DNA from 4 places in the Mesorhizobium sp. 113-3-3 genome. Region 1 is predicted to be linked to each of the others. Evidence: riboswitches for the same ligand, from Rfam matches in the RefSeq annotation. Region 1 holds a riboswitch; each other region holds the start of a gene.
The links. Region 1 has a riboswitch for cobalamin ahead of metE (5-methyltetrahydropteroyltriglutamate--homocysteine S-methyltransferase). Riboswitches for the same ligand answer to the same signal wherever they lie in the genome.
Positions count from the first base shown of each region.

Region 2: another riboswitch for cobalamin. It lies ahead of JG746_RS17035 (DUF1636 family protein); the one in region 1 lies ahead of metE (5-methyltetrahydropteroyltriglutamate--homocysteine S-methyltransferase).
Region 3: another riboswitch for cobalamin. It lies ahead of JG746_RS23565 (DUF1636 family protein); the one in region 1 lies ahead of metE (5-methyltetrahydropteroyltriglutamate--homocysteine S-methyltransferase).
Region 4: another riboswitch for cobalamin. It lies ahead of JG746_RS17335 (CbtB domain-containing protein); the one in region 1 lies ahead of metE (5-methyltetrahydropteroyltriglutamate--homocysteine S-methyltransferase).

Region 1 covers NZ_AP023243.1:6,580,030-6,587,846, reverse strand. Annotated here, with positions in the region: gene metE (5-methyltetrahydropteroyltriglutamate--homocysteine S-methyltransferase) at 678-3,008, opposite strand; cobalamin riboswitch at 3,125-3,324, opposite strand; partial or broken gene JG746_RS31700 (cytochrome P450) at 3,599-3,886, opposite strand; gene JG746_RS31695 (cytochrome P450 family protein) at 3,853-5,085, opposite strand; gene JG746_RS31690 (OmpW/AlkL family protein) at 5,181-5,873, opposite strand; partial or broken gene JG746_RS37325 (transposase) at 6,278-6,463, opposite strand; gene JG746_RS31685 (AraC family transcriptional regulator) at 6,539-7,414, shown strand; gene JG746_RS31680 (threonine aldolase family protein) at 7,485-7,817, shown strand, end outside.
Region 2 covers NZ_AP023243.1:3,497,587-3,505,403, reverse strand. Annotated here, with positions in the region: gene JG746_RS17060 (NADH-quinone oxidoreductase subunit D) at 1-932, opposite strand, end outside; gene JG746_RS17055 (NADH-quinone oxidoreductase subunit C) at 942-1,547, opposite strand; gene JG746_RS17050 (NuoB/complex I 20 kDa subunit family protein) at 1,552-2,133, opposite strand; gene JG746_RS17045 (NADH-quinone oxidoreductase subunit A) at 2,124-2,489, opposite strand; gene JG746_RS17040 (winged helix-turn-helix domain-containing protein) at 2,823-4,022, shown strand; cobalamin riboswitch at 4,052-4,257, shown strand; gene JG746_RS17035 (DUF1636 family protein) at 4,298-4,726, shown strand; gene cobW (cobalamin biosynthesis protein CobW) at 4,729-5,766, shown strand; gene JG746_RS17025 (cobaltochelatase subunit CobN) at 5,786-7,817, shown strand, end outside.
Region 3 covers NZ_AP023243.1:4,795,861-4,803,677, reverse strand. Annotated here, with positions in the region: gene JG746_RS23580 (bifunctional helix-turn-helix transcriptional regulator/GNAT family N-acetyltransferase) at 1-473, shown strand, start outside; gene JG746_RS23575 (AraC family transcriptional regulator) at 480-1,313, opposite strand; gene JG746_RS23570 (winged helix-turn-helix domain-containing tetratricopeptide repeat protein) at 1,463-2,956, shown strand; cobalamin riboswitch at 3,121-3,327, shown strand; gene JG746_RS23565 (DUF1636 family protein) at 3,419-3,817, shown strand; gene JG746_RS23560 (ABC transporter ATP-binding protein) at 3,814-4,602, shown strand; gene JG746_RS23555 (ABC transporter substrate-binding protein) at 4,652-5,599, shown strand; gene JG746_RS23550 (FecCD family ABC transporter permease) at 5,599-6,642, shown strand; gene JG746_RS23545 (MarR family winged helix-turn-helix transcriptional regulator) at 6,798-7,271, shown strand; gene JG746_RS23540 (HlyD family secretion protein) at 7,268-7,817, shown strand, end outside.
Region 4 covers NZ_AP023243.1:3,561,953-3,569,769, reverse strand. Annotated here, with positions in the region: gene JG746_RS17375 (creatininase family protein) at 1-541, shown strand, start outside; gene JG746_RS17370 (tyrosine phosphatase family protein) at 542-1,051, opposite strand; gene cobD (threonine-phosphate decarboxylase CobD) at 1,048-2,094, opposite strand; gene cbiB (adenosylcobinamide-phosphate synthase CbiB) at 2,093-3,064, shown strand; gene JG746_RS17355 (hypothetical protein) at 3,082-3,396, opposite strand; gene cobO (cob(I)yrinic acid a,c-diamide adenosyltransferase) at 3,423-4,037, opposite strand; gene cobU (bifunctional adenosylcobinamide kinase/adenosylcobinamide-phosphate guanylyltransferase) at 4,039-4,554, opposite strand; gene JG746_RS17340 (CbtA family protein) at 4,547-5,365, opposite strand; gene JG746_RS17335 (CbtB domain-containing protein) at 5,381-5,560, opposite strand; cobalamin riboswitch at 5,594-5,791, opposite strand; gene JG746_RS17330 (aromatic ring-hydroxylating oxygenase subunit alpha) at 5,962-7,098, shown strand; gene JG746_RS17325 (MFS transporter) at 7,102-7,572, opposite strand; gene JG746_RS17320 (hypothetical protein) at 7,690-7,817, shown strand, end outside.

The DNA of each region.
Region 1 (7,817 bases):
GCATCGGTATTGAGCGCGGTCCAAATACCCCTGCCGGCTCCGCCAGGAGCAAGCCAACCCCGCTCTTTCCGCGGCGGCTTTCCTGGTCCGGCGCCTGATCTTCCACCATCAAAACACAAGGGTCCGCCAGCCAGCTGCGGCCGCTCGGCTTCGCCGTCGCGGTGATGGTGATTGCAGCCAGAGGCAGACGCCATCGAGCGGGAATTGGCCCGCTGCAGATGGTGGAGCGTCGATGCCGCCTCAAAAGTCTCCAGAAGCGCTGTTTGAACCTTCCCCCAGCTTGGCCCTGCATCCGGTTTCTCGGAACACGCTCCGGGACCGGGGTGCGTGATCGCCGATGTTTCTCCCCATGGTCGGGACCGGGGTTTCGGCGATCAAGGTTGGGAGACGATAGTGATTTCGATTATCCCAATACGGAATAATCCGAAACGGGCTGGCGGAGAGCCTTCTCGTTTCTGGCCGGCTCATTTGAGGCCCAAGCCTCCTTCAATCGCCCGCCAACGGCCGCCTCTGGAACAGCTGACTTCGACGCGCCATGACAAGGGCCGCGGCCAGGCCAAGCTTGCCGAGGCGCTTCGTCACCGGCAGCGCGATTGCCTTGGGCGCGCCGGATAGACTCCCCCAAGGATGCCCGGTGTGTGGCGTTGCCGCTCACCGCCGGCGAGTGGCACCGAGCCCTACGCCGTCTGCGCTTTTTGCCGAATTGCGCGTGCCGCAGCCACCATGTTCACCAGCGCAGGGCGGACCTCCTCCCATCTGCGCGTTTTGAGACCGCAGTCGGGATTCACCCACAGTTGGCCATCCGACAATCGCTCGCGCGCAAGCATGATAAGGTTGGAAATCTCCCCCACTTCCGGGACCCGCGGCGAGTGAATGTCATAGACGCCAGGACCGATCTCGTTCGGATACTTGAAGGTTCGCAGCGTATCGAGCAGTTCCATCTGCGAGCGCGAAGTTTCAATCGAGATCACATCGGCATCCATTGCGGCAATCGCGTCCACGATATCGCCGAACTCGGAGTAGCACATATGGGTGTGGATCTGGGTCGCATCGCCGACCGCTGTTGAAGCCAGCCGGAAGCATTCGACGGCCCAGTCGAGATAGGCCTGCCAGTCGGCCTCGTGCAGCGGCAAGCCCTCGCGCAGTGCGGCTTCGTCGATCTGGATCATCCTGGCGCCGGCCTTTTCGAGGTCGCTCACTTCATCGCGAATGGCGAGCGCGACCTGGCGGCAGACGGCTGGGCGGGCAAGGTCGTCCCGGACGAAGGACCAGTTGAGGATCGTCACCGGGCCGGTAAGCATGCCCTTCACCGGCTTTAGCGTCAGCGACTGGGCGTATCGCCACCAGTGTAGTGTCATCGGCTGTTGTCGCGACACATCTCCAATGATGATCGGGGGTCGCACAAAGCGCGAGCCGTAGCTTTGCACCCACCCGTGTTGCGTGAAGGCGAAGCCGCGGAGCTGCTCGGCGAAATACTGCACCATATCGTTGCGCTCGAATTCGCCGTGGACCAGCACGTCGAGTCCGATCTCTTCTTGCCAGCGAACGGCGGCTTCTATCTCTTTCTTCAGGAACGCCTCATAGTCGACGTAACTCAGCTCGCCTTTGGCATGGGCTGCCCGCGCCTTGCGAACCTCGGCTGTTTGCGGGAAGGAGCCGATCGTCGTGGTGGGGAAGGATGGCAAGCCAAACGTGTCGGCCTGAAGCTTGGAGCGCACGGCGAATGCGCTCTTCCGGCGCGTCATGGCGACCTTGATGCTGGCGACCCGACCTTCGACGAGCGGATCATGCACCTTAGCGGATGTCGCGCGAGCGGCGGCAGCCTCAGCCGACGCCTCTAGTTCGGCGGCGACCGCGTCCCGGCCTTCAGCCAGGGCACGGGCGAGCACGACCAGCTCGTCGGTTTTTTGCGCCGCGAAGGCGAGCCACGATTTCACGTCCGCATCGAGTGCCGTCTCCATGTCCAGGTCGATCGGCACATGCAGCATCGAGCAGGACGGGGCGATCTCCACGCGGTCCAACGGCCAGCCGGCGACGATCGGCTTGATGCGGTCAAGTATGGCAGGCAGGTTCGCGCGCCAGACGTTGCGGCCGTCGATCAGCCCGAGCGAGAGCACAAGTTCCTTCTGCGCGAGCCGGCCGACGGTCTCCAACTGCTCTGGAGCGCGCACGAGATCGACGTGCAGTCCCGCCACGGGCAGAGAAATTGCGGTCTCGAGATTGTCTCCCAGCGATCCGAAATAGGTAGCGACCATGATCTTCAACTCCGGTGCTGCTTTTGACAGCCGGCAGTAGGCGAATTGGAGGGCATCCCGTTCGTTGGGAACCAGATCGACCACGAGCGCCGGCTCATCGATCTGCACCCAATCGGCTCCCGCGAGCTTCAGCCTCCGCAGGAGCTCCTCGTAGACGGGCAGCAGCCGTGGCAGGAGCGCGATAGGGTTGAAACCTTCCTCAGGTGACTTCGCCAACTTGAGAAAGCTAACCGGTCCAAGCAGGACCGGGCGCGTGTGGATGCCGAGCGCCTTGGCCTCGAGGAAATGATCGACCGGTTTCGCCGACGAGAGGGCAAAGCTCTGATCGTCGGTAAGTTCCGGCACAATGTAGTGATAGTTGGTGTCGAACCATTTGGTCATTTCCATCGCGGCAAGGCCATGCCCGTTGGCCGCATGCTCGTCACCGGCATGTCCACAATCAGCGGCCTGACCTTGGTCGCCGCGCGCCATGGCGAAATAGGTATCGAGTGGGACCTCGCCGTCAGTCCAGACGTATCGTGCCGGCACGGCGCCGACCATGATGACGGTGTCGAGCACATGGTCATAAAGCGAGAAATCGTTGGACGGGATTTTCGACACGCCGTGATCGTGCTGCTCCCTCCAGCTGGCGGCGCGTAGCGCCTTCGCCGTCGCGAGCAGGTCGGCAGCGGGAGATTTTCCGGACCAGTAGCTTTCAAGCGCGAATTTGAGTTCCCGCCGTCGACCGATACGCGGCACGCCGAGCGTTGCCACTGGAATTTGTTGAGAGACAGTCATGCCATACCCCGATGGTTGGGGCGTGGGGACAAGGAACGCGCAAGCAGGCGGCACGAAGCCAAGCTACCGCGGCCACCGAGACACCCCGCCCGTGGACGTTGTTCGTCGTGGCAGGTCTCCTGGCTCGCGGGTCAAAGCCTCTGCCCGTCTTCCCGAGGCCGTTCGCCTCAGTGACACCAATGGGCTTGGCTCGCCGCTAACAGTTGCGGGGGCAGCGCCGGCATCGCACCGGCTTCCCTCTTAGCTCCGCTACAGCAGTGCCGCGCGGAGAACCACGACATGCGCACAATCACAGCAGCTTCGCTCCTTGTCAATGCATATAACGAGATGTTTATGTGATGATGCGAATAATGCCCTTGCGCTGATCGGTCTCTTTCGCCCAAAGCCGCTTACGATGCCGCCTCTTATCAGTGCAGGCTCGGAGAGATCCTTGTCCCCATCGGCGACGCCGGATCAGATCGAGGTCGCCGGGCTCAAAGGGCGTAAAGTCGGGCCAGGTCGTCACGGTCAGCCGGGAATCCCGGTATTTGTTCCCGCTCGGCTTCGCTCAGCGTGCTTGCGCATTCCAGCGCGCTGATGACCATGGCCGCAAGCGGAAAGAAGAGGTGGCGCCGCAGGTGGGCGGACTGGGGCCGGGCCGCCAGCGTCTCGACAAACTGCGCGGCGCTCGCCTCGACCTGCTCCGCGAGCAGCTTCACCCTCGGTTGCTGAACGCCGGCGCCACGATCGTGCGTAACCGGGCATGCTCGCCCCCCCTCGCGCGAGACCAGCCACTCCGGCAAACCAAGAATCACCGAATCCGGGGTGAATGCCGCACTCTCTAAGCGATGGAAGGGCGGAAGGTGACCGGCAGGCGCTGCGGGCAGCGAATGACGTAAGACGGAATGTAGACGACGTCCTCCGCGGCGATGGTCAGCGCCAGATCCTCCAGCCGCCCGAACAGCGCGGGGAAGGCGCAGCGCAATTCCAGGCGCGCCAGCGCAGCGCCCAGGCAGGCATGCGGCCCCTCACCGAACGACAAATGCGGGTTGTGCCGCCGGGTGACATCGAACCTGTCGGCGCCGGGGCCGAAGGCCTGTTCGTCCCGGTTCGCCGCATGGAACGCCATCAGGACGGCATCGCCGCGGCGGACCATGCATCCGTCGATCTCCACGTCCTGGGTGGCATAGCGGAACGGCAGATTGGCCGCTGAGCTGCCCCAGCGCAGGATCTCCTCGATCGCCTGTGACCACGGAACTTGGCCGCTGCGCACCAAGTGCAGTTGCTGCGGATGCGTCAGCAATGCCAGCACGCCATTGCCGATGACGCCGGCGGTGGTCACGAAGCCCGCAGAGAGCACCATGAACAGCATGTCGATGAGCTCGGTGTCGGAAACGAGCTCGCCTTTGTCACGGGCGACGATCAGGGCCGAAGCCAGATCATCTCCGAGCTGGCCCCGCTTGAGCGCGATCAGGCGACGGAAGAACTCCGGGATGCGCTGCCGCGTCTGTCGCACCTCTTCGGCTGTGGCGGAGGTGTTGGCCATGCTGTAGGTGAGCGCGACGATCTCTTCGCGCTGTTCGTCCGGCAAACCGAACAGTTCGGCGATCACGTTGGTGGGCAGCGGAGCGGCGAACTCGCTCATCAGATCGGCACTGCCGCCGCGCTGCGCCATGTCGGCCAGGAGTCGATCGACGCTTTGTTCGACCCGTGGCGCCAGCAAGGCGATCCGACTGGGCGCGAAGCTGCTGGACAGCAGGCCGCGCAAGCGCCGGTGATCGGCGCCGTGCGCCGTGGTCATGTTGTCCACTTTGCATATCCCGATCAGCGGATGATCCTCGGGAATCTCGCCGTCCTGCAGCGCCCGCCACTGTCGCCAGTCCTTGTTGAAACGCTGGTCGGAAAGCATCTGCCTGAGCGTCTGGTGACGGGCTGCCGCCCAGGTCACCAGATCGCCTGGAAGCGACACTCGCGCCATCCCCCCCTGCCGCAGAATCGCAGAAGAAAGACGATCAAGTTGCGTGGGAGCGGCCGGCACACCGATCACGTCGCAATGATCGTTTTCTACGCGCATGCCAACAGCTCCTTTAAGAACCATCGCGGGTCCACTTCTCGGCACGGATGATCCGCGCGCGGACTTCGAAAAGTGCCCCTCAGTGTGCTTCGTCCTCAGAAGCGGTAGGTCAGACCTGCGCCTATCAACCAGGGATCGAGCCTGGCCTTGCCTGTGAGCTTGGTGCCGGCGACAGTGACGTCGAAGTCGGGCCTGAGGAAAAGCTTCTTCACGTCGAAGTTGACGCCCCAGTGCTCGTCCACCATGTAGTCGAATCCGACCTGCAGCGCGGCGCCGAATGTGTTCTTGACCTTGAGATCATCGGCGCTGCCGACTTGCTGATGATAGAAGATCGTATAGTTCACGCCGGCGCCGACGTAGGGCTCGAAGGCGTCGAAATCGGTAAAATGATACTGCAATGTGAGCGTGGGCGGCAGCAGCCAAACCTTGCCGACCTCGCCCAGCCCGCCGATCGCACCCTGGCCATCGATGTTGGCATAGGTGGTGCCGAGTATGAGTTCGGCGGCGATGTTGTCCGTGAAGAAATAGGAGATATCGAGTTCCGGCGTCACGGTGTTCGAATAGGAAAGACCGGAGCCGGGCACCGCATTGACATAGCCCGAATCCTCGGTGATCACCCCCAACGCACGCAGGCGGATCTGCCAGGGGCTTGGCGCTTCCGCGACGCAGGCTTCTGCCTGCGGGACGCTCGCGGCTTGCCCAACATCTGCCGCGCCGGCCTGTCCCGCAACGATGAGGACGACAGCCGCTGTCATTGCCCGCGCCACGCCAATTCGCGCTCTCGCCATACTTTTCTCTCCTTGATCTTCAGAAGCGACGCACTGCGCCTTGATTGAATCCTGCTCGCATCAATCGAGATTGACGGAGCGCTCATGCGGGATAGCCCCCGCATGTGTCGTGCCAAATGAGAAAATCGTTGCAGAACAATGCGGTCACTCCGATAGCGCTGTGTCTGATGTCCGACTTCGTCGAAGATCCGACAATGAGTGCAGCCGTAGCCGCCCCTGGGAGCCGTTCGTCAACATCGGCCGGCAGTTCGTTGGCATGCTCGTACTCGGCTTCGAGTTTTGGCGTATTCTGCGTTCAGCGCCTTGATCGGCGCCTGCTGCTTCGCCGTCAGGCCGGGGAACGTTCCAGCCAGTTGGCGCAGTCCGTGGGCATGTCCGTAAGGCGTCTCGACCGCGACCGATATGGGCGGGAAATCCTTTGGCAGCATGCGCCAGCCGCCATCTGATCGGGCCATGTAGCGGATCGCGTTCAACCCTCGCGCAGGTCCGTCACCACGCGCCGCCCGGTCTTGGCCGCGCCCGGCAGGAGCGGTTGTATCCGCGACCATTCCTCATCCGTCAGATCGGAGGGGATAGCGCCTGGTCTTCAATTAATCCTGCTTCGGTTTGAAATTCGCTACGAGAGCACGATATCGTTGTGATGACCAACCTGGATTGATCATCAAGTGGCCGATACCGCCATAGAATGCGGCGAAAAGGCGCGTGGCCGTTCTGAACCTCCGGGCCGGCCGCCGCGCAATCGTGCGGTGATGAAGCACTCCGATGTCCTTGGCGGGCTCGATTACCTGGCGGCGGACTATCACCGGCAGGATTTCTCCAAGCATGTCCACAACGAGTATCTGATCGGGCTGATCGAGCGAGGCGTCCATGATGTTTGGTGCCGAGGTGAGGTTTGGCACGCCGGTAGCGGCACCGTCGCGACCTTCGCGCCCGGGGAACCGCATTTCGGGGGTGCTGGTGACGATCTTGGCTGGAGCCAGAAGATCTTTTACATGCCCGAAGTCCTTATCCGGCAAGTCCTTGAGGACAGCGGCCAAAACGAACCCGGAACGATCGACTTCAAAAGCCCGTTCCAGGAGAATGCCCCAGTTGCACACGGCCTCAGCGCGTTTTGGCGCCTGCTTGAACATGGGCGTAGCTCGGCACTGGAGATCGAGGAGTATCTGATCCGTTTCCTGCCCCACGTCTTCGCAGAGGCAGGCGGGTCGCGCGTTGCAGGGCCAAAATTCGTGCCATCGAGGTTCCGCGACGTATGTGACTTCATCCATGCCCACTTTGACGAAGTTCTGCAGCTCGCCGCCCTGGCCGCCCTGGCCGGATGCTCCAAGGCGACGCTGATCGATGGCTTCAAGGCGCATTTCGGGTTGCCCCCCACCCGCTACCTGATCCAGGTCCGCATCGACGAGGCGCGACGGCTGCTGAGGCGAGGTCAGCAGGTCGCCGAGGTCGCCGTCGCGGTAGGGTTCGCGGACCAGAGCCACCTGACCCGGCACTTCAAGGCGGTGCTGGGGGTGACGCCGGCGCGTTACCTCTCGGTTTGAATATCGTTCAATAAAGCGCGCGGCGAACCGTCTAGCTTGGACGCTCAATGGATGAAACGAGCGTCAGACCATGAACGAAAGCAAGCAGACCCGCCCCCGCGACTTCACCAGCGACAATATCGCCGGCGTCTCCCCCGAGGTGATCGCAGCCATCACCGCGTGCGCGTCGGGTCAGGCGCTTCCCTACGGCAACGATGAGCTGACGCATACCGTCGAGCGCCAGCTCGCCGAGGTGTTCGAGCATGCGGTCGACGTGTTCCACGTTTCGACGGGGTCGGCGGCGAACGCGCTGGCGCTCGCGGCGATTACGCCGCCATGGGGCAGCATTCTCTCGCACGCCGACGCACACATCAACCGCGACGAGTGCGGCGCGCCGGAGTTCTACACCGCCGGTGCGAAGTTG
Region 2 (7,817 bases), 3.1 Mb from region 1:
AGCGCTTCCATCGACCGCTTCATCGCCTGGCGCTTGGGCGGAACGACCTTGCCGTCGAGGTTCGACACCGGGCCGGTGCTTTCCTTGCCGAGCAGCAGGTCGACGCACTGGCGCATGATCCGCGCCGACTGGCGCATCTCTTCCATGCGCACGAGGTAACGGTCGTAGCAGTCGCCGTTCTTGCCGATCGGAATATCGAAATCCATTTCCGAATAGCATTCATAGGGCTGCGACTTGCGCAGGTCCCATGCCGCGCCCGAACCGCGCACCATGACGCCGGAAAAGCCCCAGGCCCAAGCATCGGCCAGCGAAACGATGCCGATATCGACATTGCGCTGCTTGAAGATGCGGTTGCCGGTCAAGAGCTTGTCGAGGTCGTCGATCGACTTCAGGAACGGGTCGATCCACTTGCCGATGTCCTCGACCAGCTGGCGTGGCAGGTCCTGATGGACGCCGCCGGGGCGGAAATAAGCGGCATGCATGCGCGAGCCGGAGGCGCGCTCATAGAACACCATCAGCTTTTCGCGCTCGACGAAACCCCACAGCGGCGGCGTCAGCGCGCCGACGTCCATGGCTTGCGTCGTCACATTGAGGATGTGCGACATGATGCGACCGATTTCGCAATAGAGCACGCGGATCAGCTGGCCTCGCCTCGGCACTTCGATGCCGAGCAGGCGCTCGGCGGCCAGCGCGAAAGCATGTTCCTGGTTCATCGGCGCGCAATAGTCGAGCCGGTCGAGATAAGGCACCGCCTGCAGATAGGTTTTTGCTTCGATCAGCTTTTCCGTGCCGCGATGCAAGAGCCCGATATGCGGATCGACACGATCGACGACTTCGCCATCCAGCTCCAGCACGAGGCGCAAAACGCCGTGCGCCGCAGGGTGTTGCGGGCCGAAATTGATGTTGAAATTGCGGACGGAGGTTTCAGCCATTGTGGCGCCTCAATTCGTCTTGGCTTTTTCGTCCCCGGGAAGAACGTAGTCTGTTCCTTCCCACGGGCTCAAAAAGTCGAAGTTCCTGAATTCCTGCTTCAATTCCACAGGCTCGTAGATGACGCGCTTGGCTTCGTCGTCGTAGCGCACCTCGACGAAGCCGGTCAGCGGGAAATCCTTGCGCAACGGATGGCCTTCGAAACCGTAGTCGGTCAAAAGCCGGCGCAGGTCGGGATGACCCGAGAACAGCACGCCATAGAGATCGTAGGTCTCGCGCTCGAACCAGTCGGCACCCGGGAAAACGCCGGTGATCGACGGCACCATCGTCTCTTCGTCGGCCTGCACTTTCACACGGATGCGGACATTCTGTTTCGGCGAAAGCAGGTGATAGACGACGTCGAAGCGCTTGGCGCGCGACGGATAGTCGGCGCCGCAGACATCGATGATCGAGATGAACTGGCACCGCGGATCATCGCGCAGGAAGGTCATTACCTCGACCAGATCGCGCGGCTCGACATGAATGGTGAGCTCGCCATAGGCGATGTCAGCGCCATTGGCGCGACCAATCAGCTTTTCGCCGAGATAGGTCGACAGTTCGCTAAGGGATGCGGCCATGGATTTACCGTTCGATCGTGCCGGTGCGGCGGATTTTCTTCTGCAGGAGAAGAATGCCGTAGAGCAAAGCTTCGGCGCTCGGCGGGCAGCCGGGCACATAGATGTCGACCGGCACGACGCGGTCGCAGCCGCGCACCACCGAATAGGAATAGTGGTAGTAGCCGCCGCCATTGGCGCAGGAGCCCATCGAGATGACGTAGCGCGGCTCCGGCATCTGGTCGTAGACCTTGCGCAGCGCCGGCGCCATCTTGTTGGTCAGCGTGCCGGCGACGATCATGATGTCAGACTGGCGCGGCGAGGCGCGCGGCGCGACGCCGAAACGCTCCGAGTCGTAGCGCGGCATCGAGGTGTGGATCATCTCCACCGCGCAGCACGCCAGACCGAAGGTCATGAACATCAGCGAGCCCGAGCGCGCCCAGGTGATCAGCGCCTCGGTCGAGGTGACCAGGAACCCCTTGTCGGCGAGCTCATTGTTGATTTCGAGGAAGAAGGGATCGTCCTCCCCCACCGGCCTTCCGGTGTTGGGATCGATAATGCCCTTCGGCTTCGGCGCGACGAGGGTGCCTGAACTGTCGTTCAATCCCATTCCAGCGCTCCTTTTTTCCATTCATAGGCAAAGCCGATGGTCAGCACTGCCAAAAACACCATCATCGACCAGAAACCCAGCATGCCGATCTTCGTGAAGGACACCGCCCAGGGAAACAGGAAGGCCACTTCGAGGTCGAAGATGATGAACAGGATCGACACCAGGTAGAAACGGATGTCGAATTTCATGCGGGCGTCGTCGAACGAGTTGAAACCGCACTCGTAGGCGGAAAGCTTTTCGGGGTCGGGATTGCGGTAGGCCACCAGGAACGGTGCGGCCAGCAGCGCCAGGCCGACGACCAGCGCCACGCCGATGAACAGGACGATGGGCAGGTATGAACTGAGGAGTGCGTTCATGCAGCGGCTTTCCGTTGGCGCCAATCCACTTTGATTACAGCACCGGACCTTAATGCGGAAGCGTGACAGATTAACCGCTGAACCGTTTTAAGGGGCCTATGCTGCAACGCGGCGAGGGTTAGCGCAGCACTTCCAGCGAAGCAAGTCAAACCTTGTTCAAAACACCGACCTGGACGGCATATCCGAAGAAACTGGTCCGATCCGCTCCTGTTTGATTTCCTTCGTTTTTTACTCCACTTTTCTCTCCTGACAGGATTGCCGCCAAAACCCTGCTAGCATGGGCCGGAATCACCGGTCAGACGCACAGCCAAGCCCCCTCAGAGTGATGCCTGCATGAAGGAAAAGATCTCGCTTCCCATGGCCCGCCGCATCGCGCTGGCCGCTCAAGGGTTTCTCGACCCTCGTCCCGGCGGAACGCCCGACCGCCGCCACTTCGCCCGCGTGCTCTCTCGCACCGGCCTGCTGCAGATCGATTCCGTCAGCGCGGTGGTGCGCGCGCACTACATGCCGCTCTATTCGCGGCTTGGCCCCTACCCGCTCGCTCTGCTCGACAATGCCGCCGTGACGCGCAAGCGCACGGTCTTCGAATACTGGGCGCACGAGGCCTCCTTCCTGCCGGTCGAGACCTATCCGCTGATGCGCTGGCGCATGCAGCGCGCCGAACGGGGCGACGAGATGTATCTGGGCCTGGCCAAATGGGGCCGCGAGCACGCCGCCTATATAGAAGAGATCTACCGCGCGGTCGCCGAGCGCGGTCCGATCGCCGCTTCGGCACTGGAAGGCCAGAAAGGCTCCGGCGGCTGGTGGGGCTGGAGCCATGCCAAGCATGCCTTCGAGTGGCTGTTCTGGGCCGGGCGTATCACGACGGCGCACCGCCGCGGCTTCGAGCGCTTCTACGACCTGCCCGAGCGCGTGCTGCCGCAGGCGATCCTCGACCTGCCGGTGCCCACCCCGGAGGACGCGCACCGCGAATTGCTGCGCATTTCCGCCCGCGCCCATGGCATCGCGACATCAGGCGATTTGCGCGACTACTTTCGGCTGTCGCCGGCCGACATGAAGGGCCGGCTGGAGGAACTGGTCGAGACTGGAGAACTGCTGCAGGTGCGAGTCGAGGGTTGGGACAAGCCGGCTTACCTTCACAAGGATGCCCGCCTGCCCCGGAAAATCGAGGCGCGCGCTTTGCTCGCGCCATTCGATCCGGTCGTCTTCGAGCGCTCGCGCTCGGAGCGGCTGTTCGATTTCCACTACCGCATCGAGATCTACACGCCGGTCGAAAAGCGCCAATACGGCTACTACGTCCTCCCCTTCCTGCTCGGCGACCGGATCGTCGCCCGCGTCGACCTCAAGGCGGACCGGCCGGCCAGCGTGCTGCGCGTCCACGCCGCCTACGCCGAGCCCGGCGCGCCGCCCGAAACCGCCGCGCAACTGTTCGAGGAATTGAAACAGATGCAGGGCTGGCTCGGCCTTGAACGCATGGACGTGACGTCCGCCGGCGATCTGGGTCCGGCGCTGGCCGACATGACGGTGTCGTAAGCCCGCGTTGACACCGCTACCCGCAAAAGCCTAAATCCGGTCCAGACGGTCCCCTGCCCGCAACGGCAGGGGCTAAGAGGGAATGCGGTGCGGGGTGAAAAATCTCAAATCCGCGGCTGTCCCCGCAACTGTAAGCGATGAGCCAAGGCCGAAAGCCACTGGGAGTTTCCCGGGAAGGCGGCACCCAAGGCGATGACCCGCGAGCCAGGAGACCTGCCGTCTGCGACAAAAGAATCCGATCGCCCGGCGGGTTTCCGGGCAAGGAGCCCGGTTTTTTGGACCAGAACGGCAGTTTTTCGGCTGGCACAGCGGATATCTCATCCGCCGACAGCGAAGCCTTGGCCGGCGTCACCGTCATCGTCTGCGCGTCCTGTCGCGACGAGACCGGCTCCGACGCCCACCCCCGCGCCGGCGAACTGTTGGCTGACGACACGCGACGCGCCGCATCGGATGAAAACATCCGCATCCGCACGGTCGAATGCCTCGGCAATTGCAAGCGCCGGCTGAGCGCCGCCATCCTGCGCGACGGCTGCTGGAGCTATGTCTTCGGCGACCTGACCGTGGCCAGCGGCGCCGACCTCGTCACCGGCGCGAAGCTCTTCGCCATCTCGACGGACGGCCTCATCCCCTGGCGTGGCCGGCCCGATTCCCTCAAGCGCGGCCTCGTTGCCCGTATTCCTCCCCTCGGCCTGTTGAAGGATTGATCATGAGCGCTTCCGTATCCCGCGTCCCCTGTACCGTCGTCACCGGCTTCCTCGGCGCCGGCAAGACGACGCTGGTCCGCCATCTCCTGGAAAACGCCGGCGGCAAGCGCATTGCCATCATCGTCAACGAGTTCGGCGACATCGGCATCGACGGCGAGATTTTGAAGGGGTGCGGCATCGACACCTGTCCGGAGGAAAACATCGTCGAACTGGCCAATGGCTGCATCTGCTGCACCGTGGCCGACGATTTCGTACCGGCGCTCGACCAGATCCTGTCGCTCAACCCCAAGGTCGACCACATCCTGATCGAAACCTCCGGCCTCGCTCTGCCCAAGCCGCTGGTCCAGGCGTTCCAGTGGCCGACGGTGAAGAGCCGCGTCACCGTCGATGGCGTCATCGCCGTGGTCGACGGCCCCGCACTTGCCGAAGGCCGCGTCGCCAACGACATGGACGCCCTGCAGGCGCAGAGGACTGCTGACGACTCCCTCGACCATGACGACCCGGTCGAGGAATTGTTCGAGGACCAGATCGCCTGCGCCGACCTGATCATCCTGTCGAAGAGTGACCTGATGGACGCCGCCGGTTCGGCCCGCGCCAACGCCATCATTGGCGAACACTCCGCCCGCGCCGTGAAGATCGTGCCGACCTCGCACGGCAAGGTCGATCCCTCGGTGCTGCTCGGGCTCGGTCTCGCCGTCGAGGACGACATCGAGAACCGCAAATCCCACCATGACGGCGCCTTCGACCACGAGCATGACGATTTCGACACCTTCATCGTCGACATCCCGTCGATCGCCAATCCGGACGAACTGGCCAAGCGCGTCGCCACCGCGGCCGAACAGGAAAACGTGCTGCGCGTGAAAGGCTTCGTCGAAGTCGGCGGCAAGCCGATGCGGCTCCTGCTGCAGGCCGTCGGCCCGCGCGTCAATCATTACTATGACCGCGCCTGGACCGCCGAGGACGACCGCCGCTCGCGCCTCGTCGTCATCGGCCTCAAGGGGCTGAACCGCCCGGCAATCGAGCGTATACTCGCCGGCTGATTTTCAGACACGGGCCGCGATGCATATCCTCACCACGACCTCCGCCTCGCTCGACGATCTCGCCGAGCCGGTCGATCTGCGGCAGACGCCAGCGGATATCGTGGCCCTGTCCTTCACCGACAGCGATCTCGCCGGACTTGCTACCGCGTGGAAGGCGGATGCCGGCCGCCTGCCCTCGATGCGGCTGGCGGCACTGCGCGACCTTCGCCATCCGATGTCCGTCGATCTCTGGATCGACAGTGTCGCGCGCCACGCCAAGATCATACTGGTGCGCATCCTCGGCGGCTACGACTGGTGGCGCTATGGCTGTGACCAGTTGGCCTCGACCGCACGCGAGCGCGGCATAAAACTGGCGCTGCTTCCCGGCGAAAGCCACGACGAGGATCTCAGGCTGATCGAAGCCTCGACGCTGCCGCGCCAGGAATTGGACGCGCTGCTCGGCTATTTCCGCGAGGGCGGCCCGGCCAATATGGGCGCACTGGTGCAGCGGCTGGCGGGGTTGGCTGGGCAGGATGCTTATGTGACTGAGCCGGTCAGCGTGCCGAAAGCGGGCTACTACGAGCCGAACCGCGGCGTCGTCCCCCTCCCCCTCGAGGGGAGGGTCCGGCCGCAGGCCGGGGGTGGGGTCCTCTCCGAAGCGCGCCAACGCAAAGAAACGTCGCGTCCGGTCGTACCGACCCCACCCGGCCCTGCGGGCCACCCTCCCCTCGAGGGGGAGGGAAAGGTCGTGCCGATCCTCTTCTACCGCTCGATGCTGCTGGCCGCCGACGTCGCGCCCATCGACGCCCTTTTTGAAGCGCTGCGCCAGCGCGGCATGGCGCCTGTTCCCATCTTCGTCTCCAGCCTGAAAGACCCGGCCTCCCTGGCCTTCGTCGAAACGGCCCTCGCCGCGCTCAAACCCGCCGCCATCATCACCGCGACCGCCTTCGCCTCCGGCGCCGAACCCGGCGTGGAAACCCTTTTCGACCGCGCCGGCGTGCCCGTCTTCCAGGTCATCGTCGCCACCACCCGCCGCGACGTCTGGGAGAACAACCAGCGCGGCCTGGCACCCGCCGACCTCGCCATGCATGTCGTGCTGCCCGAACTGGACGGCCGCATCCTCGCCGGCGCCATTTCCTTCAAGGGCGAAAGCGATGTCGATCCCGCACTTGGCCACCGCGCCTTCGCCAATCGGCCGGAACCGGATCGCGTGGCGCAGGTGGCCGACCGTGTGGCGGCCTACATCAAGCTGCAGGCGACACCCCGCACCGAGCGAAAACTGGCCATCCTGATCCCGGACTACCCGAGCGCGCCGGGCAGGACTGGCTATGCGGTCGGCCTGGATGTCCCGTCGAGCGTGCTGGCCATGCTGCATGACCTAAAGGAGCAGGGTTATGTGGTTGGGGGGATTCCGCAAACGGCGCGTGAGCTGTTGGGTTTACTGGAGCGGGGCGATCGGGGGTTGAGTCTGGACGACTACCTTCGCTTGTCCACGGAGTTGCCCAAGGCCGCATACGATGCAGTCGAGGGTGCGTGGGGCAACACCAATGACGAAGCTCACGTCAATGCGCCCCCCTCTGTCCTGCCGGACATCTCCCCCACTAGGGGGGAGATTGGCAGTTCCAGCGGCGGCCTTCCCTCTTCACCCGTGGAAATTGGTGAAAGCGGGCGTGAAGGAGCAATCTCCTCCCTTGAGGGGGGTGAGGAGTGGTCCGCGCAGCGGACGGAAAGCCAATTGCTTGGCCTTCCGAGCGACCAACGCCCGGAGCGACAGCGAAGGGCCGGGTCCGGCAGGACAGAGGGGGGCGCGTCGCGCCAGCCTTCACCATCAGGCAAACAGCACTTCCCCTTCCGCGCCGCGACCTTCGGCAACATCACCGTGGCGCTGGCTCCCGATCGCGGCCGCTCCGAGGATCGCCGCGCCGACTACCACGACCCGACGCTGCCGCCGCGCCACGCCCTGATCGCCTTCGGTCTCTGGCTGCGCAAATCGCTCGGCGTCCACGCCCTGGTCCATGTCGGCGCCCACGGCACGCTGGAATGGTTGCCCGGCAAGACGGTCGCGCTGTCGC
Region 3 (7,817 bases), 1.8 Mb from region 1:
ATCTGCTGCGGCCGCTGCAGATCGGCGACATCGGCTGGATCACCCGCCGACAGGGGATGCTCTACGCGCAGGATTATGGCTGGGACGAAACCTACGAGGCACTGGTCGCCGAAATCCTCAGCGAGTTCGTTAAATCCTTCGACCCGAAATGGGAGTGCAGCTGGATCGCCGAGCGCGATGGCGAGGTCGTCGGCTCGGTCTTCGTCGTGCGCAAGTCGCCCGAGGTGGCGAAGCTCAGGTTGCTTTATGTCGAGCCTTCGGCCCGCGGCCTTGGCATCGGCGCGCGCCTTGTCGACGAATGCATCGCCTTCGCGCGAGCCAAGGGTTACAAGACGCTGACGCTTTGGACCAACGACATACTGGGCTCGGCCCGTCGCATCTACCAGGCGGCCGGCTTCAGGCTGATCGATGAAGAGCGCCACCATTCCTTCGGCAAGGATCTGGTCGGTCAGACCTGGGATTTGAAATTGTAGTGCCGATTAACCCTTGACCGGTATCCAGATCTCCAGCCCGCCATTGCCGCTGCGCGGATCGAACTCCGGGCCGTAGCGTTCGAATTCCGGCGCGTCCGCTATTTCGTGCCCTGAGGCCGGCAGCCATTTGTTCCAGATCGTGTTGACCGTGCGGCGGATGGTCGAGATGTGCTCGCGATGCGAAAACACCGCATATTTCTGCGCGGGTACCCGAACGCGGCTGAACTCTCGGGGAAGGTCGGAAAAGTCCGAGACCTCGACGCCGGCGATGTAGTCGAAATTCCCGGCATCGTCGCCGTTGACGCAGACGCCATAGGCGACGTCGCCGGTCTCGCCCGGAATGTTGCCGATATACGGGCCAAAGCGCTGCCACTGCATCGGAATGGCGGCGCTGGTTTCGCAACTGTAGCGTTCGCCCAGCCCCGCGATCAGGAACGGCCGGCTGGTCTCGAAGCGCGGCGGCTCGAGGTTGGTGAGAAAGGACTGGTCCATCAGGATAGGCTCCACGAGGTCGAGCGTGTTGGTCGAGCCTTGCGCGCGCACCAGCTCCGGCGTGGTGCCGAACTGGTCGCGGAAAGCCCGGGTGAAGGCCTCATGCGAGTTGTAGCCGGCCTCGAGCGCAACCGAGAGGATGTCGGGCGCCCCTTCGGCCAGCCTGCGCGCCGCCTCGCTCAAGCGCCGCGCGCGCATATAGCCCATGACGGAGCGGCCGGTGGCGGCGCCGAAGGCGCGCGTCACATGAAAGCGCGACACGCCGCTGCTTGCCGCGACGTCGTCCAGCGAGATCGCCTCCGGCAGATGGCTTTCGACAAACCACAGCGCTTTCTCGGTCGGGTTCATGGTTCCTCGCATTGGCGCGCCGACATTACTGACCGTGTCGACGGCCAGTTTGATCGAAATTGCGCATTGGGCAATAATGCATGTGTCCGTGCCGCGTCGACGTGGGAATTGATGCGGCATGATCCCATGCCCGGGGAAGGGGTGTCCCGATGACTGCCGCGGTTGCCGACCAGGTGTTCCGGTTTGGCGGGTTCACACTCGACCTTGCCATGGGCACGCTGCGTGACGTCAACGAGCCGCTGTTCCTGCGCCCCAAGGCCTATGCGCTGCTCTCGCACCTTGCCCGCAACATGGGCCGGGTCGTGCCGAAGTCGGAGCTGATGGATGCCGTCTGGCCGGGCGTCTATGTCACCGAGGATTCGCTGACGCAGTCGGTGCGCGAAATCCGCAAGGTGCTGGGCGGAGAGATGGTGCGCACGGTCTCCAAGCGCGGCTATATGCTGGCGGCCGGGATGGAAGCCGCGCCGAAGATCGGCGCCCAGCCGATCGTGGCGGTGGTGCGCTTCCGCAACGAGAGCGGGGACCCGGTCGACGAGGCCATGGTCGACGGTTTCGCCGAGGATCTCATCAACGGCGTCGCTCGCTTCGGCACGGTCACCGTGCTGGCGCGCAACTCAAGTTTTTCTTTCGGCTCCTATGGCCGCGCCGAGTGGCCGCAGATCCGTGCCCGTATCGGTGCCGACTATCTGGTTGAGGGCTCGCTGCGCCGGCAGGGCGAGCATGTCGTCGTGGCCGTCAGCCTCATCGACATCGCCACCGCCAGCCAGCTCTGGGGCGACCGCTACCAGTCGCAGGGCGATGGCCTGTTCGCGATCGAGCGTCAGATCGTCGAGCAGATCGTCAGCCGGTTGGTCACGAGGGTCGCCAATGCCGGGCTGGAACAGGCCTCACGCAAGCCGATAACCAGCCTTGCCGCCTACGAGCTTCTGCTGCGTGGCTTTGCGATGTTGCGCGATCCCGCACAGACCGACCAGCGCAGCGCGGAAATCCTGTTCGAGGCGGCCATCGCCAAGGACCCGAACTACGGCCTGGCCTATACCTATCTTGCCCTGGTGCGGGCTTTGGACGGAGAGTTCGGACGTGCCAGAGATGCGGTGCTGGAAAATGCGCGCGACCTTGCCGACAAGGGCCTCGCTCTGTCGCCGGACCAGCCGACCGGTCACCGCGTGCAGTCGCTGATCCGCCTCTATATGCGCGACCACGAAGCGGCGGAACATCATTTGCGCATCGCGCTGCAGCTCAACCCCTACGATGCCGACAGCATCGGGCAGATGGGCATGCTGCTGACCATGCGCGGCCGGCCGCTCGAGGCGCTCGACTGGCTGGCGCGCGGCATCCGCATCGATCCCTTGCACCCGCACTGGTACCAGTTCGACCGGGCACTCGCGCTCTATATGATGGGGGAATACCGGCAGGCGGCGGAAGCGCTGGAGCTGGCGACGCGCCCGGCGCCCTGGATCCGCACAAGGCTGGCGGCCTGCTATGCGCAGATGGGCGACATGGAGAAGGCGCGGCGGCAGATCGTCCTCATCGAGGAGGGCGATCCGTTTTTACCGATCGACTATGCGCTGCGCGGCGTTCCGTTCGAGAACAAGGCCGATGCGGAGCATCTCGCCGAAGGCGTCAGACTCGCCCTTGGCTAGTGCATGTCGCTAAGCATCGAAAACAAAGATCCAAAGCGCTTCTATGTAGCGGCCCTGATTGACATCGTTGCCTGACTGTGTATGTAACGTTATAACAAATTAGATGATTTTGCCGGCGCATTCGAGATCGGACCAAAAACCGTTGCGGCGCGATCGGCGGGAATCTACGATGGCGTGGTGATGGTCCCCGAGTCGAAAGGCGAGGGGTGAAAAGGGAACACGGTGAGACCCGCAAAAGGTTGATGCCGTGGCTGCCCCCGCAACTGTAAGCGGTGAGCAAGATCCGACATGCCACTGGCCGGCAAGGCTGGGAAGGCAGGATTGCGCTGAGACCCGCGAGCCAGGAGACCTGCCATCACTGAGTTGACCGGACGGGGTGTGCCGGGAGGAGACGTGGACGTCGGTCTTGTCGGCCGGCTCGCCAACATCCTTCCGTCGCCAGTTTTGGAAAGTGACGGAACGTTGGACGGCGCCATCGATCATCGCATCATCGTGTGCACGCTTTGCCGCGACATCCCGACCGGGATCAGGTCGGGCGAAGGCCTGTGTGCCGATTTGCGGTCCCGGCTCACGGCCCACCATGAGCCCGCCGTGGCGCATAGCTTCACGGTCGAAGGCGTCGAATGCATGGCGGGCTGCGCGCGGCCGCTCACGGTGGCCTTCCAGGCTCCAGGCAAGGCTTCCTATCTCTTCGGCTCCATCGACGCCGAGGCCGATGCCGGCGATCTCGTGCGATTTGCCAGGCTTTACGCCTCGCTCGCCGACGGCTGGTGCAATTCCGGACAACGGCCGCCGCGACTGGCCGGCAAGACGCTGGCCCGCATCCCCGGACCGGGCAAGTGCGCGGGCAACAACCGATGACGATTCCGCTTCTCGAAGCCCGCGACCTCTGCGCCATGGCGAATGGCCGCGATCTGGTCCACGCCGTCAGCCTGTCTATCGCTGCGGGCGATCGCCTTGCCATCATCGGCCCCAATGGCGCCGGCAAGACCACGCTGCTGCGCATGCTGTCGGGCATACTCAGGCCAAGTTCGGGCGAGGTGAAGCTTGGCGGGTGCCGGATGGACAGGATCTCGACCGCCGAGCGCGCGCTGCACATCGCCGTCGTCGGCCAGACCGACCAGCCGGACCCGCGGCTGGCGGTGATCGACTATGTCGAACTCGGCCGCGTCCCGCATGCGGGCCGCAGACGCAGGAGCGAGGAGCGCGACATCGTCGTCGACGCGCTGCGCCGGACCGGCCTGTTGCCGCTGCTTGGCCGCACGATCGGCTCGCTGTCGGGCGGCGAACGCCAGCGCGCCCAGCTGGCGCGCGCCATCGCGCAGCAACCGAAAGTGTTGTTCCTCGACGAGCCGACCAACCATCTCGATCCGCGCGCCCGTGGCGAGCTGCTCGAACTCGTCGCCGGCTTCGGCATGACGGTGATCGCGGTGCTGCACGATCTGGCTCTGGTGACGCCCTTCGCTACCCGGGTCGCGGTGATGCACGAAGCGCGGCTGCATGCGCTGGCAGCACCCCGCGAGGCGCTGACCCAGAAACTGATCCGCGAGATTTTCGGTGTCGACGTATTTCGCCTGCGCCATCCAACCGAGGACCGCGAACTGACGGTCTTCGATGTTCCGAACCGCGCCGCGCCGCCTTCCTGATCGAAACCCATCCCTTCTTCCGACACAGTTCAACCTAGGAGCAAAATCCGTGAAACGTCTTGCACTGTCGCTCGTCTTCTCGCTGCTGGCCTCGACGGCCTTCGCCTTCCCGGTCACCGTCGACAGCTGCGGCAAGCCGCTGACCTTCGACGCGCCGCCCAAGCGCGCCGTCATCCATGATCTCAACATGGCCGAGATGGCCTTCGCGCTGAAGCTGCAGCCGTCGATCGTCGGCCTGACCGGCATCACCGGATGGTACAAGGTCGGTCCCGAATTCAAGGTCGAGCAAGGCGCCATCCCGGAACTCGCGCCCAAATACCCGACGATCGAGAATCTCGTCGCCGTCGAGCCCGATTTCCTCTTCGCCGGCTGGTACTATGGCATGAAGCCCGGCGGCGACGTGACGCCCGACACGCTCGCCCCGCACGGCATCAAGACGTTGGTGCTGAGCGAAAGCTGCGTCCATCTCGACAAGAACCGCCCCGCCGCCTCGATGGATCTTCTGTATGGCGACGTGGAAAAGCTCGGCAAGATCTTTGGCAAGGAGGCGGACGCGGAAAAGCTCGTCTCCGGCTGGAAGGCGCAACTGGCCGATATCACCGCCAAGGTAGGCAACGCCAAGGGGACGCGTGTGTTCCTCTACGACTCCGGTGAGGACAAGCCGTTCACCGCCGGAAAATTCGCCATCCCCAGCGCCATGATCACGGCGGCCGGCGGCGACAACATCATGGCCGACATGGACACCAGCTGGGGCAACACAGACTGGGAAACCGTGGCGTCGCGCAACCCGCAATTCCTAATCCTGCTCGATTACCAGGATGGCGGCGGCTACAAGAAGCTGCTCGATTTCCTGAAGGCCCATCCGGCGATGAAAGAGACCGACGCGGTCAAGAACGAGCGCTTCGTGGCGCTGCGCTACGCCGAACTGACGCCCGGGCCCGCCAACATCGAGGCGATCGGCAAGATCGCCAAGGCGATGCATCCGGAAGCGTTCTGATGCTTCTTGCCCCCGGGCCCGGTGCGCTTTCAGGGCACAAGGCATTCGCGCTGGCGATGGTGGCGGGCACGGTGGCGGTCGTCGCCCTCGTGCTCATGTCGATCGCCTATGGATCGACGCTGATCCCGCTGAGCGACGTCATCGCCTCGCTTGGCCATGCCGTCGGGTTGAACGGGCATCAGGTGTCGGGTCCGGTCGGCAAGATCGTCGTTGACCTGCGGCTGCCGCGCACGATCCTGGCGGTCTGTGTCGGCGGCGGCCTTGGCATCACAGGCGCCTTGCTGCAGACCGTGACCCGCAACGATCTCGCCGATCCCTTCCTGTTCGGCCTGTCGTCGGGGGCTGCCGCCGGCGCTGTTTCCGTCATCACCGTCTTCGGCGACAGCTTTGGGATCTGGACCTTGCCAGTAGCCGCCTTCACCGGCGGCATACTGGCCGCCTGCATCGTCCTGCTGCTGGTCGCGCGGGTGAGGGGGCAGGGACTCGAACGGCTGATCCTTGCCGGCCTTGCCGTCTCCTTCCTGTTCACGGCCGTGACCAACTATCTGGTCTTTGCCGGCGACCAGCGCGCCGCCCATTCGGTACTGTTCTGGACGATGGGCGGGCTCGGTCTGGCGCGCTGGGACAATGTCTGGCTGGGCGCCTTGGGCGCCGGCACGATCGCGGCCTACGGGCTCTGGAACCACCGCCGGCTGGACGCCTTCCTGGCCGGTGAAAGTGCCGCCGAAAGCCTTGGCGTGCCGGTGGCGAGGATGCGCAGGACAACGTTTCTCGTCGCCGCCTTCTCGACGGCAATTCTCGTCTCGGTCGCCGGCGTCATCGGCTTTGTCGGGCTGATGATCCCGCATCTGTCGCGGCCGCTGGCCGGTCCGCTGCATCTGCGCCTGATCGCCAGCTGTGCGCTGTTCGGAGCCGTGCTGTTGCTTGCAAGCGATCTTCTGGCGCGGACCTTGCTGCCGCCGCAGGAACTGCCGATCGGCATCATCACCAGTTCGCTCGGCGCCTTCTTCGTCGTCACGCTGGTCGTGCGAAACCGCCTGTGAAACGGCGCGCTCCACCTGTCCGGCTGTCCTTCGGAGGCAAGGGCGTTCACCAATCGCTAACCAAGATGGCGTTGCACGACCGTCTTGCACATTTGCCGGCTCTCATCGCGACGTGGCATCTTGAATAGTAAGCACGCTTATTATATGTATCGCTCATGGTTTCTGATGGCATAGACAGACTGGGATTTCTGATCCACGACGTGCAGCGGCTGATGCGCAAGCGTTTCGAAACGCGCGCCAGCGGGCTCGGCCTGTCGTCGGCGCAATGGCGCCTGATGGTGCGCGTCGCCAAGGAAGAGGGCGTTACCCAGGCCCGGCTCGCGGAATTGCTCGAAATCGAGCCGATCAGTGTCTCGCGTCTCGTCGACCGGATGGAGGAGGGCGGCTGGATCGAGCGCCGCGCCGACGCCGCCGACCGTCGCGTGCGCATGATCTTCCCGACCGCCAAGGCGAGCGCCGCCTATGCCGAGGTCAAGAGTCTGGCCGGTGAAGTCTATGAAGAATCGCTTGTCGGCGTTTCGCCGGAGGATCGGCGCGTGCTGATCAGGGCGCTCGATGCGATGGCGCAGAATCTCGCCGACGGCGATATCTCGGAAAAAGTCGAGCCTACGAAAGGCGCAGCAGCATGAACGCGGTAGCCAAAGTCGACGAAAATGCCGCCAAGGTGGAGATGGAAGCGCCGGCCCAGCCGGCTGCCGCTCCTGTCGCGGTCGCTCCTCCCGTGGAGCCGGTCCTGGCGCCGAAGAAGAAGCGCCGCACGGGCCGCTTCTTCCTGATGCTTGTCGTGCCGGCGGCGCTGGTCATCGGTGGCGGCTACGTCTGGGTGACCGGCGGACGCTACCAGGAGACGGAGAACGCCAACCTGCAGCAGGCCAAGGTGTCGATCGCCTCGGACACGGCCGGCCGCATCGTCCAGGTCGCCATATCGGACCATCAGATGGTCAAGCAGGGCGACCTTCTGTTCACCATCGATCCCGAGCCTTACCGGATCGCGCTTGCCCAGGCCGACGCAGCGGTTGCCGCCGCGCGCCTCAATGTCGAGCAGCTGCGCGCCGCCTACAGCCAGTCGATGGCTCAGGAGAAGTCCGCCGGCAGCGAGGTCGACTACGCGCAGTCGCAATATGACCGCGCCGCCGATCTCGCGCAGAAGGGCATCAACGCCAAATCGTCGCTGG
Region 4 (7,817 bases), 3.0 Mb from region 1:
CCTCACTCTGCCGGCAACGACGCTGGTCGAAGCCTGGACCGAACTTGGCGTGTCGATCGCGCGCGCCGGCGTGCGCAAACTCATCGTCGTCAACTCACATGGCGGCAATGAAGAGATCATGGGCATCATCACGCGCGAATTGCGCGTGCGCGAAAAGATGCTGGCGGTGAAGACGAGTTGGCAGCGCTTTGGCCGCCCGGCCGGCATGTACACCGAACTCGACGACCGCCACGGCATCCATGGCGGCGATGTCGAGACGTCCTTGATGCTGCATTTCCGGCCGGACCTCGTCGACATGGGCAAGGCCGACAATTTCGTTTCCAACGTCGCCAGGGCAGAGACGGAATTTTCGCTGCTGCGCCACACCGGCACCCACGCCTTTGCCTGGATCGCCAGTGATCTCAACCCCAATGGCGTGGTCGGCGACGCCAGCATCGCTACGGCTGAAAAAGGCCGGCTGACGGCAGAGCACCAGGCCGACGGTTTCATCAGCCTGCTCAGGGATGTGCGCAAGGCGAAGCTCGCCGACTGGCTGAAGTAACTAACCGTCTATATCAAGCTCGAACGGCGTGCCCTCAAACGCATCCGCGCCGCGCCCGATCGACTGGATCGCCTCGATCATGCGGCCATTGCGATCCAGCAGCGCGTCCGCCACGGCAATCAGCCGCGGATTGGGTGTCGCCGAAGGTGACAGCGCCCGCAACGTCCGCGCCAGTTCGGCCTCGTCGCGTTTTGGCGCCAATGCGGCGGCGATGATGTAGGCCGAGGCAGTCGAACGGCTGATGCCGGCATAGCAATGCACGACCATGGGCTTGGCCCGGTCCCAGCGGCGCGCGAAATCGAGCACCTCGCGGACATGCTCCTCGCCAGGCATGGTCATGCCGTCCTGCGCCACCGCGATGTCGTGCATGACCAGATGCAGATGGTTTTCCCTCGCTATCGAGACCGGACGCGTCACCTCGGTTCCGACTGAGAGCAGCGACAGCATGCGATCGGCGCCGGTCCTGGCCACCGTTTCCTCGACCTTCGCCAGCGAGCAGACATGGATCATTGTTTTGAACCCTTTTTGCGATCCTCGCGCCGCGTCGCCCAATCGGCAAGGGCCGATTCGAGCCGCTGCCACTCCTCCTCACTCCCCGGCAGGCCGGCCCGCAAGACAAACGGCCGGTCGCTGAAATGGCGAAGCAGAATGCCCCTCTCGCCAAGCGCGGAAAACAGGCCGGCGGCATCCGGCAGGCCGAGATAGCGGAACAATGTGGTGCCGCCCGCGACAGGCGCGCCGAAACGGCCGAACAATGCGTCCAGCCGAGCGGATGCCTCGGCAAGCGATGCCCGCATCGCGTCCTGCCAGCCAATATCGGCAAGCGCGCGAATGCCGTATTCCAGCGCCGGGCCGGCGACCGCCCATGGCCCGAATTGCGTCTCCAGCCGGCCAACCGCTGCTGCATCGGTAAGCGCGAAGCCAAGCCGTAGTCCGGCCAGCCCAAAGAACTTGCCGAACGAGCGCAGCACGACGAGCCCGCCTCGATTGACGTCGCCGGCGAGGCTGTGCTCGCGCGGGCCGACATCCATGAAGGCCTCGTCGACGACCAGCAGCCCGCCTCTGGCGCGCAGCCCGGCGGCCAGCGCCAGCAACCGGTCGCGCTCGATGACGCGCCCATCCGGGTTATTCGGGTTGACGATGATGGCAAGGTCGGCCTGCGCCAGCTTGGCAAAATCGGTGACTTCGGTGACCTCATGCCCGGCGATCGCCGCTGCGCGCGCATGTTCGGCATAGGTCGGTCCCAGCACCAATGCCTTGCCGGGTCTGACCAGAGACGCCACGCGCGGCAGTAGGATCTGCGTGCCGGGCGCCGCGACCACATTGGCCGGCGATGGCGCGCCATAGGTGCTGGCGGCGATCTCCGTCAGCTCGCGCGCCCGCGCGGCTTCCGGCAATCGCCACAGCGAGGTGGCGGGCAGGTCGAAAAGCGGGTAGGAGTGCGGGTTGATACCGGTCGAAAGGTCGACGAAAGGCTGAGGGGCGTTGGGGAAAAGCGCCCTCGCCCGGCCAAGACTTCCACCATGGTCCACCGCTCCTTCAAGAAGCTTCATGTCAGTCCTGATCGCTTTCCTGTCACTGGCCGTCGAATTCGTCCTGGGTTACCCGGACTGGCTCTTCCGCGCCATCGGCCATCCGGTGACGTGGTTCGGCAGGCTGATATCCTTTCTCGACTTGAGGCTCAACCGCGCCACTGATCCCGACGCGTTGCGTCGCCAACGTGGCGTCCAGGCGCTGCTGCTCATCGTGCTGGTTCCGGCGGTGATCGGCCTCGGCGTGCAGCTTGTCCTGCTCTGGTTCGTTCCCCTGGGATTCTTTATCGCCGTCCTTCTGGCAACATCGTTTCTGTCGCAAAAGAGCCTCTACGAACATGTCGAGGCCGTGGCTGACGCGCTCGATTCGGGCGGCCTCGCCATGGGTCGTGTCGCCGTCTCGCGCATCGTCGGCCGCGATCCCGAAGCGCTCGACCGCGCCGCCGTCTGCCGCGCGGCGATCGAGAGCCTGGCTGAGAATTTTTCCGACGGCATCGTCGCGCCCGCCTTCTGGACCGGTCTCGGCGGGCTGGCCGGCGGCGCCGCCTACAAGGCCGCCAACACCGCCGATTCGATGATCGGCCACCGCACCCCGCGCCACGAGGCTTTCGGCTGGGCGGCGGCGCGCTTCGACGACTGGATCAACCTGCCGGCGTCGCGGCTGACGGCGCTGCTGATCGTGCTGGCGTCTTTCCTGGTCAAGGGTGCCGATCCCGCCAGCGCCTGGCAGGCGGTGTGGCGCGATGCGAAAAAGCACCGCTCACCCAATGCTGGCTGGCCGGAAGCGGCCATGGCGGGCGCGCTTGGCCTGGCGCTTGCCGGGCCGCGCAGCTATGGCGGCATCATGGTCGACGACGCCTTCATGGGCGAAGGCGGCCGCCGCGACGTGGACAGCGGCGACATCCGGCGGGCGCTGAAACTCTACCGCATGGCCGACTATCTGCTGATCGCGCTGTTTGGGCTGGTTTCGGTCGTCGTCATCTTGGCCTGAGTAGATCGAAACCCAACCTACCAAGTGACGCGGATTTCCTTTGCGCTTGGATCAGCTGCCTCGCCGAACCTCTTGATCGCATACCCGCCGGCAGCCACGTGAGACGATTTCAATATAGGTTCGATCACGGCAAAAAGTCGTTCAGCATCTGGCCCGTACATGTAGAGGACGCACTCACCCTCACCAAACAAATCGCCGTCAAACTCTCCGACCGAAGCACTTCCAACGGCTTGCTCTAACCGTTCCTCCAACGCGCGAACGGGTTCGTGCTCTCGCAGCGTTCCAAACTGACCGTCATTGAGACGAAGATAGACGATTACAGCTTGTTCCAAAAACAACGCTCCCGCTTGCCAAGCGACTAGAACTCTATCCCCTGCTGCGCCTTCACGCCTGCTGAAAAGTGGTGCTTGGTCACGCCCATTTCGGTAACCAGGTCCGCCGCTTCGACCAACGCCGGCTTGGCGTTGCGGCCGGTGACGACGACATGCAGGCCCTCGCGGCGCGCCTTCAGCTCGGCAACCACCTTGTCGAGATCGAGATAATCGTAGCGTAGCGCGATGTTGAGTTCATCGAGCACGACAAGGCTGATCGAGGGATCGGCGATCAACTCCAGCGCCTTGGCCCAGGCAGTTTCGGCGGCCGCGATATCGCGCTTCAGATCCTGCGTCTCCCAGGTAAAACCCTCGCCCATCGCGTGCCAGACAACGCGATCGCCGAAGGCAGCAAACGCATCCTTCTCGCCGGTGTGCCATTTGCCCTTGATGAACTGCACGACGCCGACGCGCTTGCCATAGCCGAGCATCCGCAGCGCCAGGCCGAAGGCGGCCGTGGTCTTGCCCTTGCCCGGACCGGTGTTAACGATCAACAACCCCTTTTCGATCGTCTTGGCCGCCACCTCGGCATCCTGCACGGCCTTGCGCTTGGCCATCTTGGCGCGATGGCGCTCTTCGTCCTTATTGTCGATGTCGGTCATGTCACTTCACCTTGAGCGGCAGCCCCGCCACCATCAGCAGCACCGTATCTGCAATTGCAGCGACATGCTGGTTGAGCCGGCCGGCGTCATCGCGAAAACGGCGCGCCAGGGCATTGTCGGGCACGATGCCTTGCCCGACTTCGTTGGAGACCACGAACCAGGGTCCGCGCGGCCGCGACAACACATCCGCCAGCCGCCGGCACTCGGCGACGACGTCGTGATCGGCCAGCATATGATTGGTCAGCCATAGCGTCAGGCAGTCGACCAGTACCGGCTGGTTGTCGGGCAACGCCTCGAGCGCGGCGGCAAGATCGAGCGGTGCGTCGACTGTCGTCCAGCCCTCGCCGCGCCGCGAGCGGTGCAGCGCGATGCGCTCGCGCATCTCGTCATCATAGGCCTGGCCTGTCGCGATATAGGTCCATGGCGCGGGCAAGGCCGTCGCCAGGGTTTCGGCATGCGCGCTCTTGCCGGAGCGCGCACCGCCGATGATGAAGGTCAGTTCGTTGCGATCAGGCAAAGCTGTCGCGCAGGCTGGTCGCGGTGCCGGTGAAGCGTCCGCGCACCACGCCGACGACGGCGCCGAGCACCAGCCAGAACACCAGATTGGTCAGCGTCACCGCCACCACGAACTGGTGATGCAGGCCTTCCGGGATCGGCGTCTCGAAGCTGTCGGGCTGCGGCGCGCCGACAATGTGCGGAGCAACGATCAGCGCCACGGCTAGGATGGCCAGAGGCAGCGACTTGCGGAACGCGATCAGGCCGAGCCCGATAGCGGTTGCAATCACGGTCGCCACCCACCAGATCTGGCGCTGCGTGAGGTCCGCCGCCGGCATGGCCGGCAGTTCCGGCGGCAGGCCGAGACCTGGCGCCAAAGTGAAGATGGCAAAGCCGGCCAGGCCCCAGAACACGCCCTGGCGCCAATTGCCGATGCCGCCGGCGAATTCCGACACTGCGACCAGGATCAGCGCGAAGCCGATGCCGGTGACGACATTGGACATCACGTTGAAGGCGAAGCGCTCGAAGCCGTCGGCCGGCGCCCAGCCCTCGTCTTCGGCCGGAGCAGCGGCAACGGCCGGAGCCGGGGTGGCGGCGCTCATGGCGTTCGATGCCGCCGGCGCGGCAGAGCTCATGGCGTTGCCGCTGGCAGCATTGGCCGGCGCCGCGGGCGCGGCGGCATGGTCATGGCTGTGGCCGCCTTCGGCCTGTTCGTAGACTTCCGCCTTGAGGATCAGCGGCACGGTGGCATAGGCCTGCATGCAGGCGAGGACGACGCCGGCCACGAGCCCTGCTATCGCCGCGATGAACACGACGTTGCGAAACAGATTCATGATGTCAGATCCTCGTCAGTGGCAGGGAAACGCCATCGAATGCCGGTTGTCATGACCGGCATTGTGGACCGCTTCGATATGCGAGAAGCCGACAAAGCCGATGATGAACGTGCCGAGCAGCGCGGCAAGCGCCAGCTGCATGAAGCGCGACTGCGAGGAGACGGAGGCGCCGAGGGAGACGGAAGCGGTATTCATATCTTGTCCTTTCACCCTCCACCCGAGGGCCTGTCAGTTTTGCCGTCGTCGGCAGGTCTCCTGGCTCGCGGATCAGCGCCCTTCCCCACCTTCCCGAAGACGAATCTTCAGTGGCATATGGAGAGGACTACCGCACACAGTTGCGGGGGCAGCCACGGCATTGGGCAAGAACTTCGCCCGCACCGCATTCCCTCTTGGCTCCAAAACGGAACCGACGACTGCATGACTATAGGGAAAATCGCGACACGCGGCAAACCAAATTCCGCCGACAACCAGCGCGATTGCGCCATGCCGTCTCCAGGCACGACAATTGACAATTCTCCTGGCCGGGTGTCGGCTGATCGCTTCACAGGAAGCCAGCCATGTAGCCCACTGCCAGCGAGCGCGCCCCTTACAATGGCCTGACCCAGGTCGAATCGACCCTGCCCACGTCGGCCTATTGGGATGAAGCGGCTTACCAGCGCGACCTCGACGCCATCTGGTACAAAAACTGGCTGCTCGTCTGCCGCGAGGCCGATTTGGCAGAGCCGCTGGCCTTCCGCCGATTCCGCATCGGCACGCAGGACATCATCGTGCTGCGCGACGACACCGGCGAACTGCGTGCCTTCCACAACACTTGCCGGCATCGCGGCTCGCAGCTTTGCCAGGAGAGCGAAGGCCGGCTGAAGGCGCGGCTGATCACGTGCCCCTACCATGCCTGGTCCTATTCGCAGCGCGGCGACCTCGTACGCGTGCCTTCAAAATCGCTGCCGGACGGCTTCGACAAGGCCGACCATCCGCTCTATCGCGTCGCGCTCTCGGTGTGGCGCGGCTTCGTCTTCGTCAATCTGCAGGAGGATGCGGCGGGCTCCGCGCAGGCCTCCTTCGACCCGGCCTCCGGCGATCTCGGCAACTGGCCGCTGGAAACGCTGCTATCGGGCCATGTGCTGCGCAAGGTGATGCACTGCAACTGGAAGATCTTTTGGGAAAACTTCAACGAGTGCCTGCATTGTCCGGGCGTGCACAAGGACCTGTCGCGGCTGGTGCCGATCTATGGCCGCGGCCTGATGAGCCGGCACGACGATCCCGAATGGACACGCCACGCCGACAATGACGCGCCGGAATTTTCCGGCGGCCTGCGCGCCGGCGCCGAAACATGGTCGAGTGACGGCAAGACGCATGGGCCGGTCTTCTCAGGCCTGACACCAGCCGAACGCGCCGCCGGCCAGACCTACGCCACCAGCCTGCCGTCGATGTTCATCGTCGGTCATGTCGACTATGTTAGGACCGTGCGCCTGGTGCCGCTCGGTCCCGAACAGACGGAGCTTGTCGCGGAATGGCTCTTCGCGCCCGAGGCGCTGGCCGTGACCGACATCGACAACATCGTCGCCTTTGGCTCACAGGTGCTGGAAGAGGACGCGGCGATCTGCGAGGTCAACCAGAGAGGCCTGCGCTCGATGCGCCACGCCGCCGGCGTACTGATGCCCGAGGAGTATGAGCTGCACCGCTTCCACAACTGGGTGCGCGAGCGCCATGGCGCACTTGCACCCAAGCCCTGAAGATCAAAGCGACTTCGGCAGATAGCGCCAGGTGACGAAGCCGCACACCGCCGCCAGCAGGCCGAGCGTGACGAAAACCGAGCCCAATCCGAAGAAGGCCAGCACGACGGAATAGACCAGCGGCGGCGTCAGCTCGGAAAAGTCGAGATAGGTGCGGTAGACCGCCGCCATCTGCGCCCGCTCATAGGAGCGCACCGAACGCATGAAGGCGGTCGACCCCAGCGCATCGAGCGCGATGGTGAAGAACGCGCCGCACAGCAGGAAAGCGCCGGTGAGCAGCGGCACGGTTTCGCCGACAGTGCCTGCGGCCAGAAGCATCGCCGACATGGCGAAATAAGCAAATGTCATGGTGCGCCGACCGCCAAAGCGTTTTCCGGCCTTGCCCCAGAAGATCGCCATGAACAAAAGTGCGTTGCCGGCCGAGACCAGCAGGCCGCCGGCCAGCTTGCCCTCGCCGGTGATCACCATGAACATGGTTTGGTCAATTCCTGAAAGCAGAAAAGCCCGGATTCCCGGCGTTCCGTGGGTTTTTCCGAACCTTTCAGACCAACACGCCCAATGATATGTCTCTAACTGGTGGAGGGATTTCGTATGAGTGCTCAAGTGCAGGCGGCTTTGATAGTTGCCGCCCTATCGATGTCATCCACCAATGCCTTTGCCGACAACATCCCGCCAAACACCGTTTACGTTCTGAATGCCGACGAGAAAAGCGCAATCAC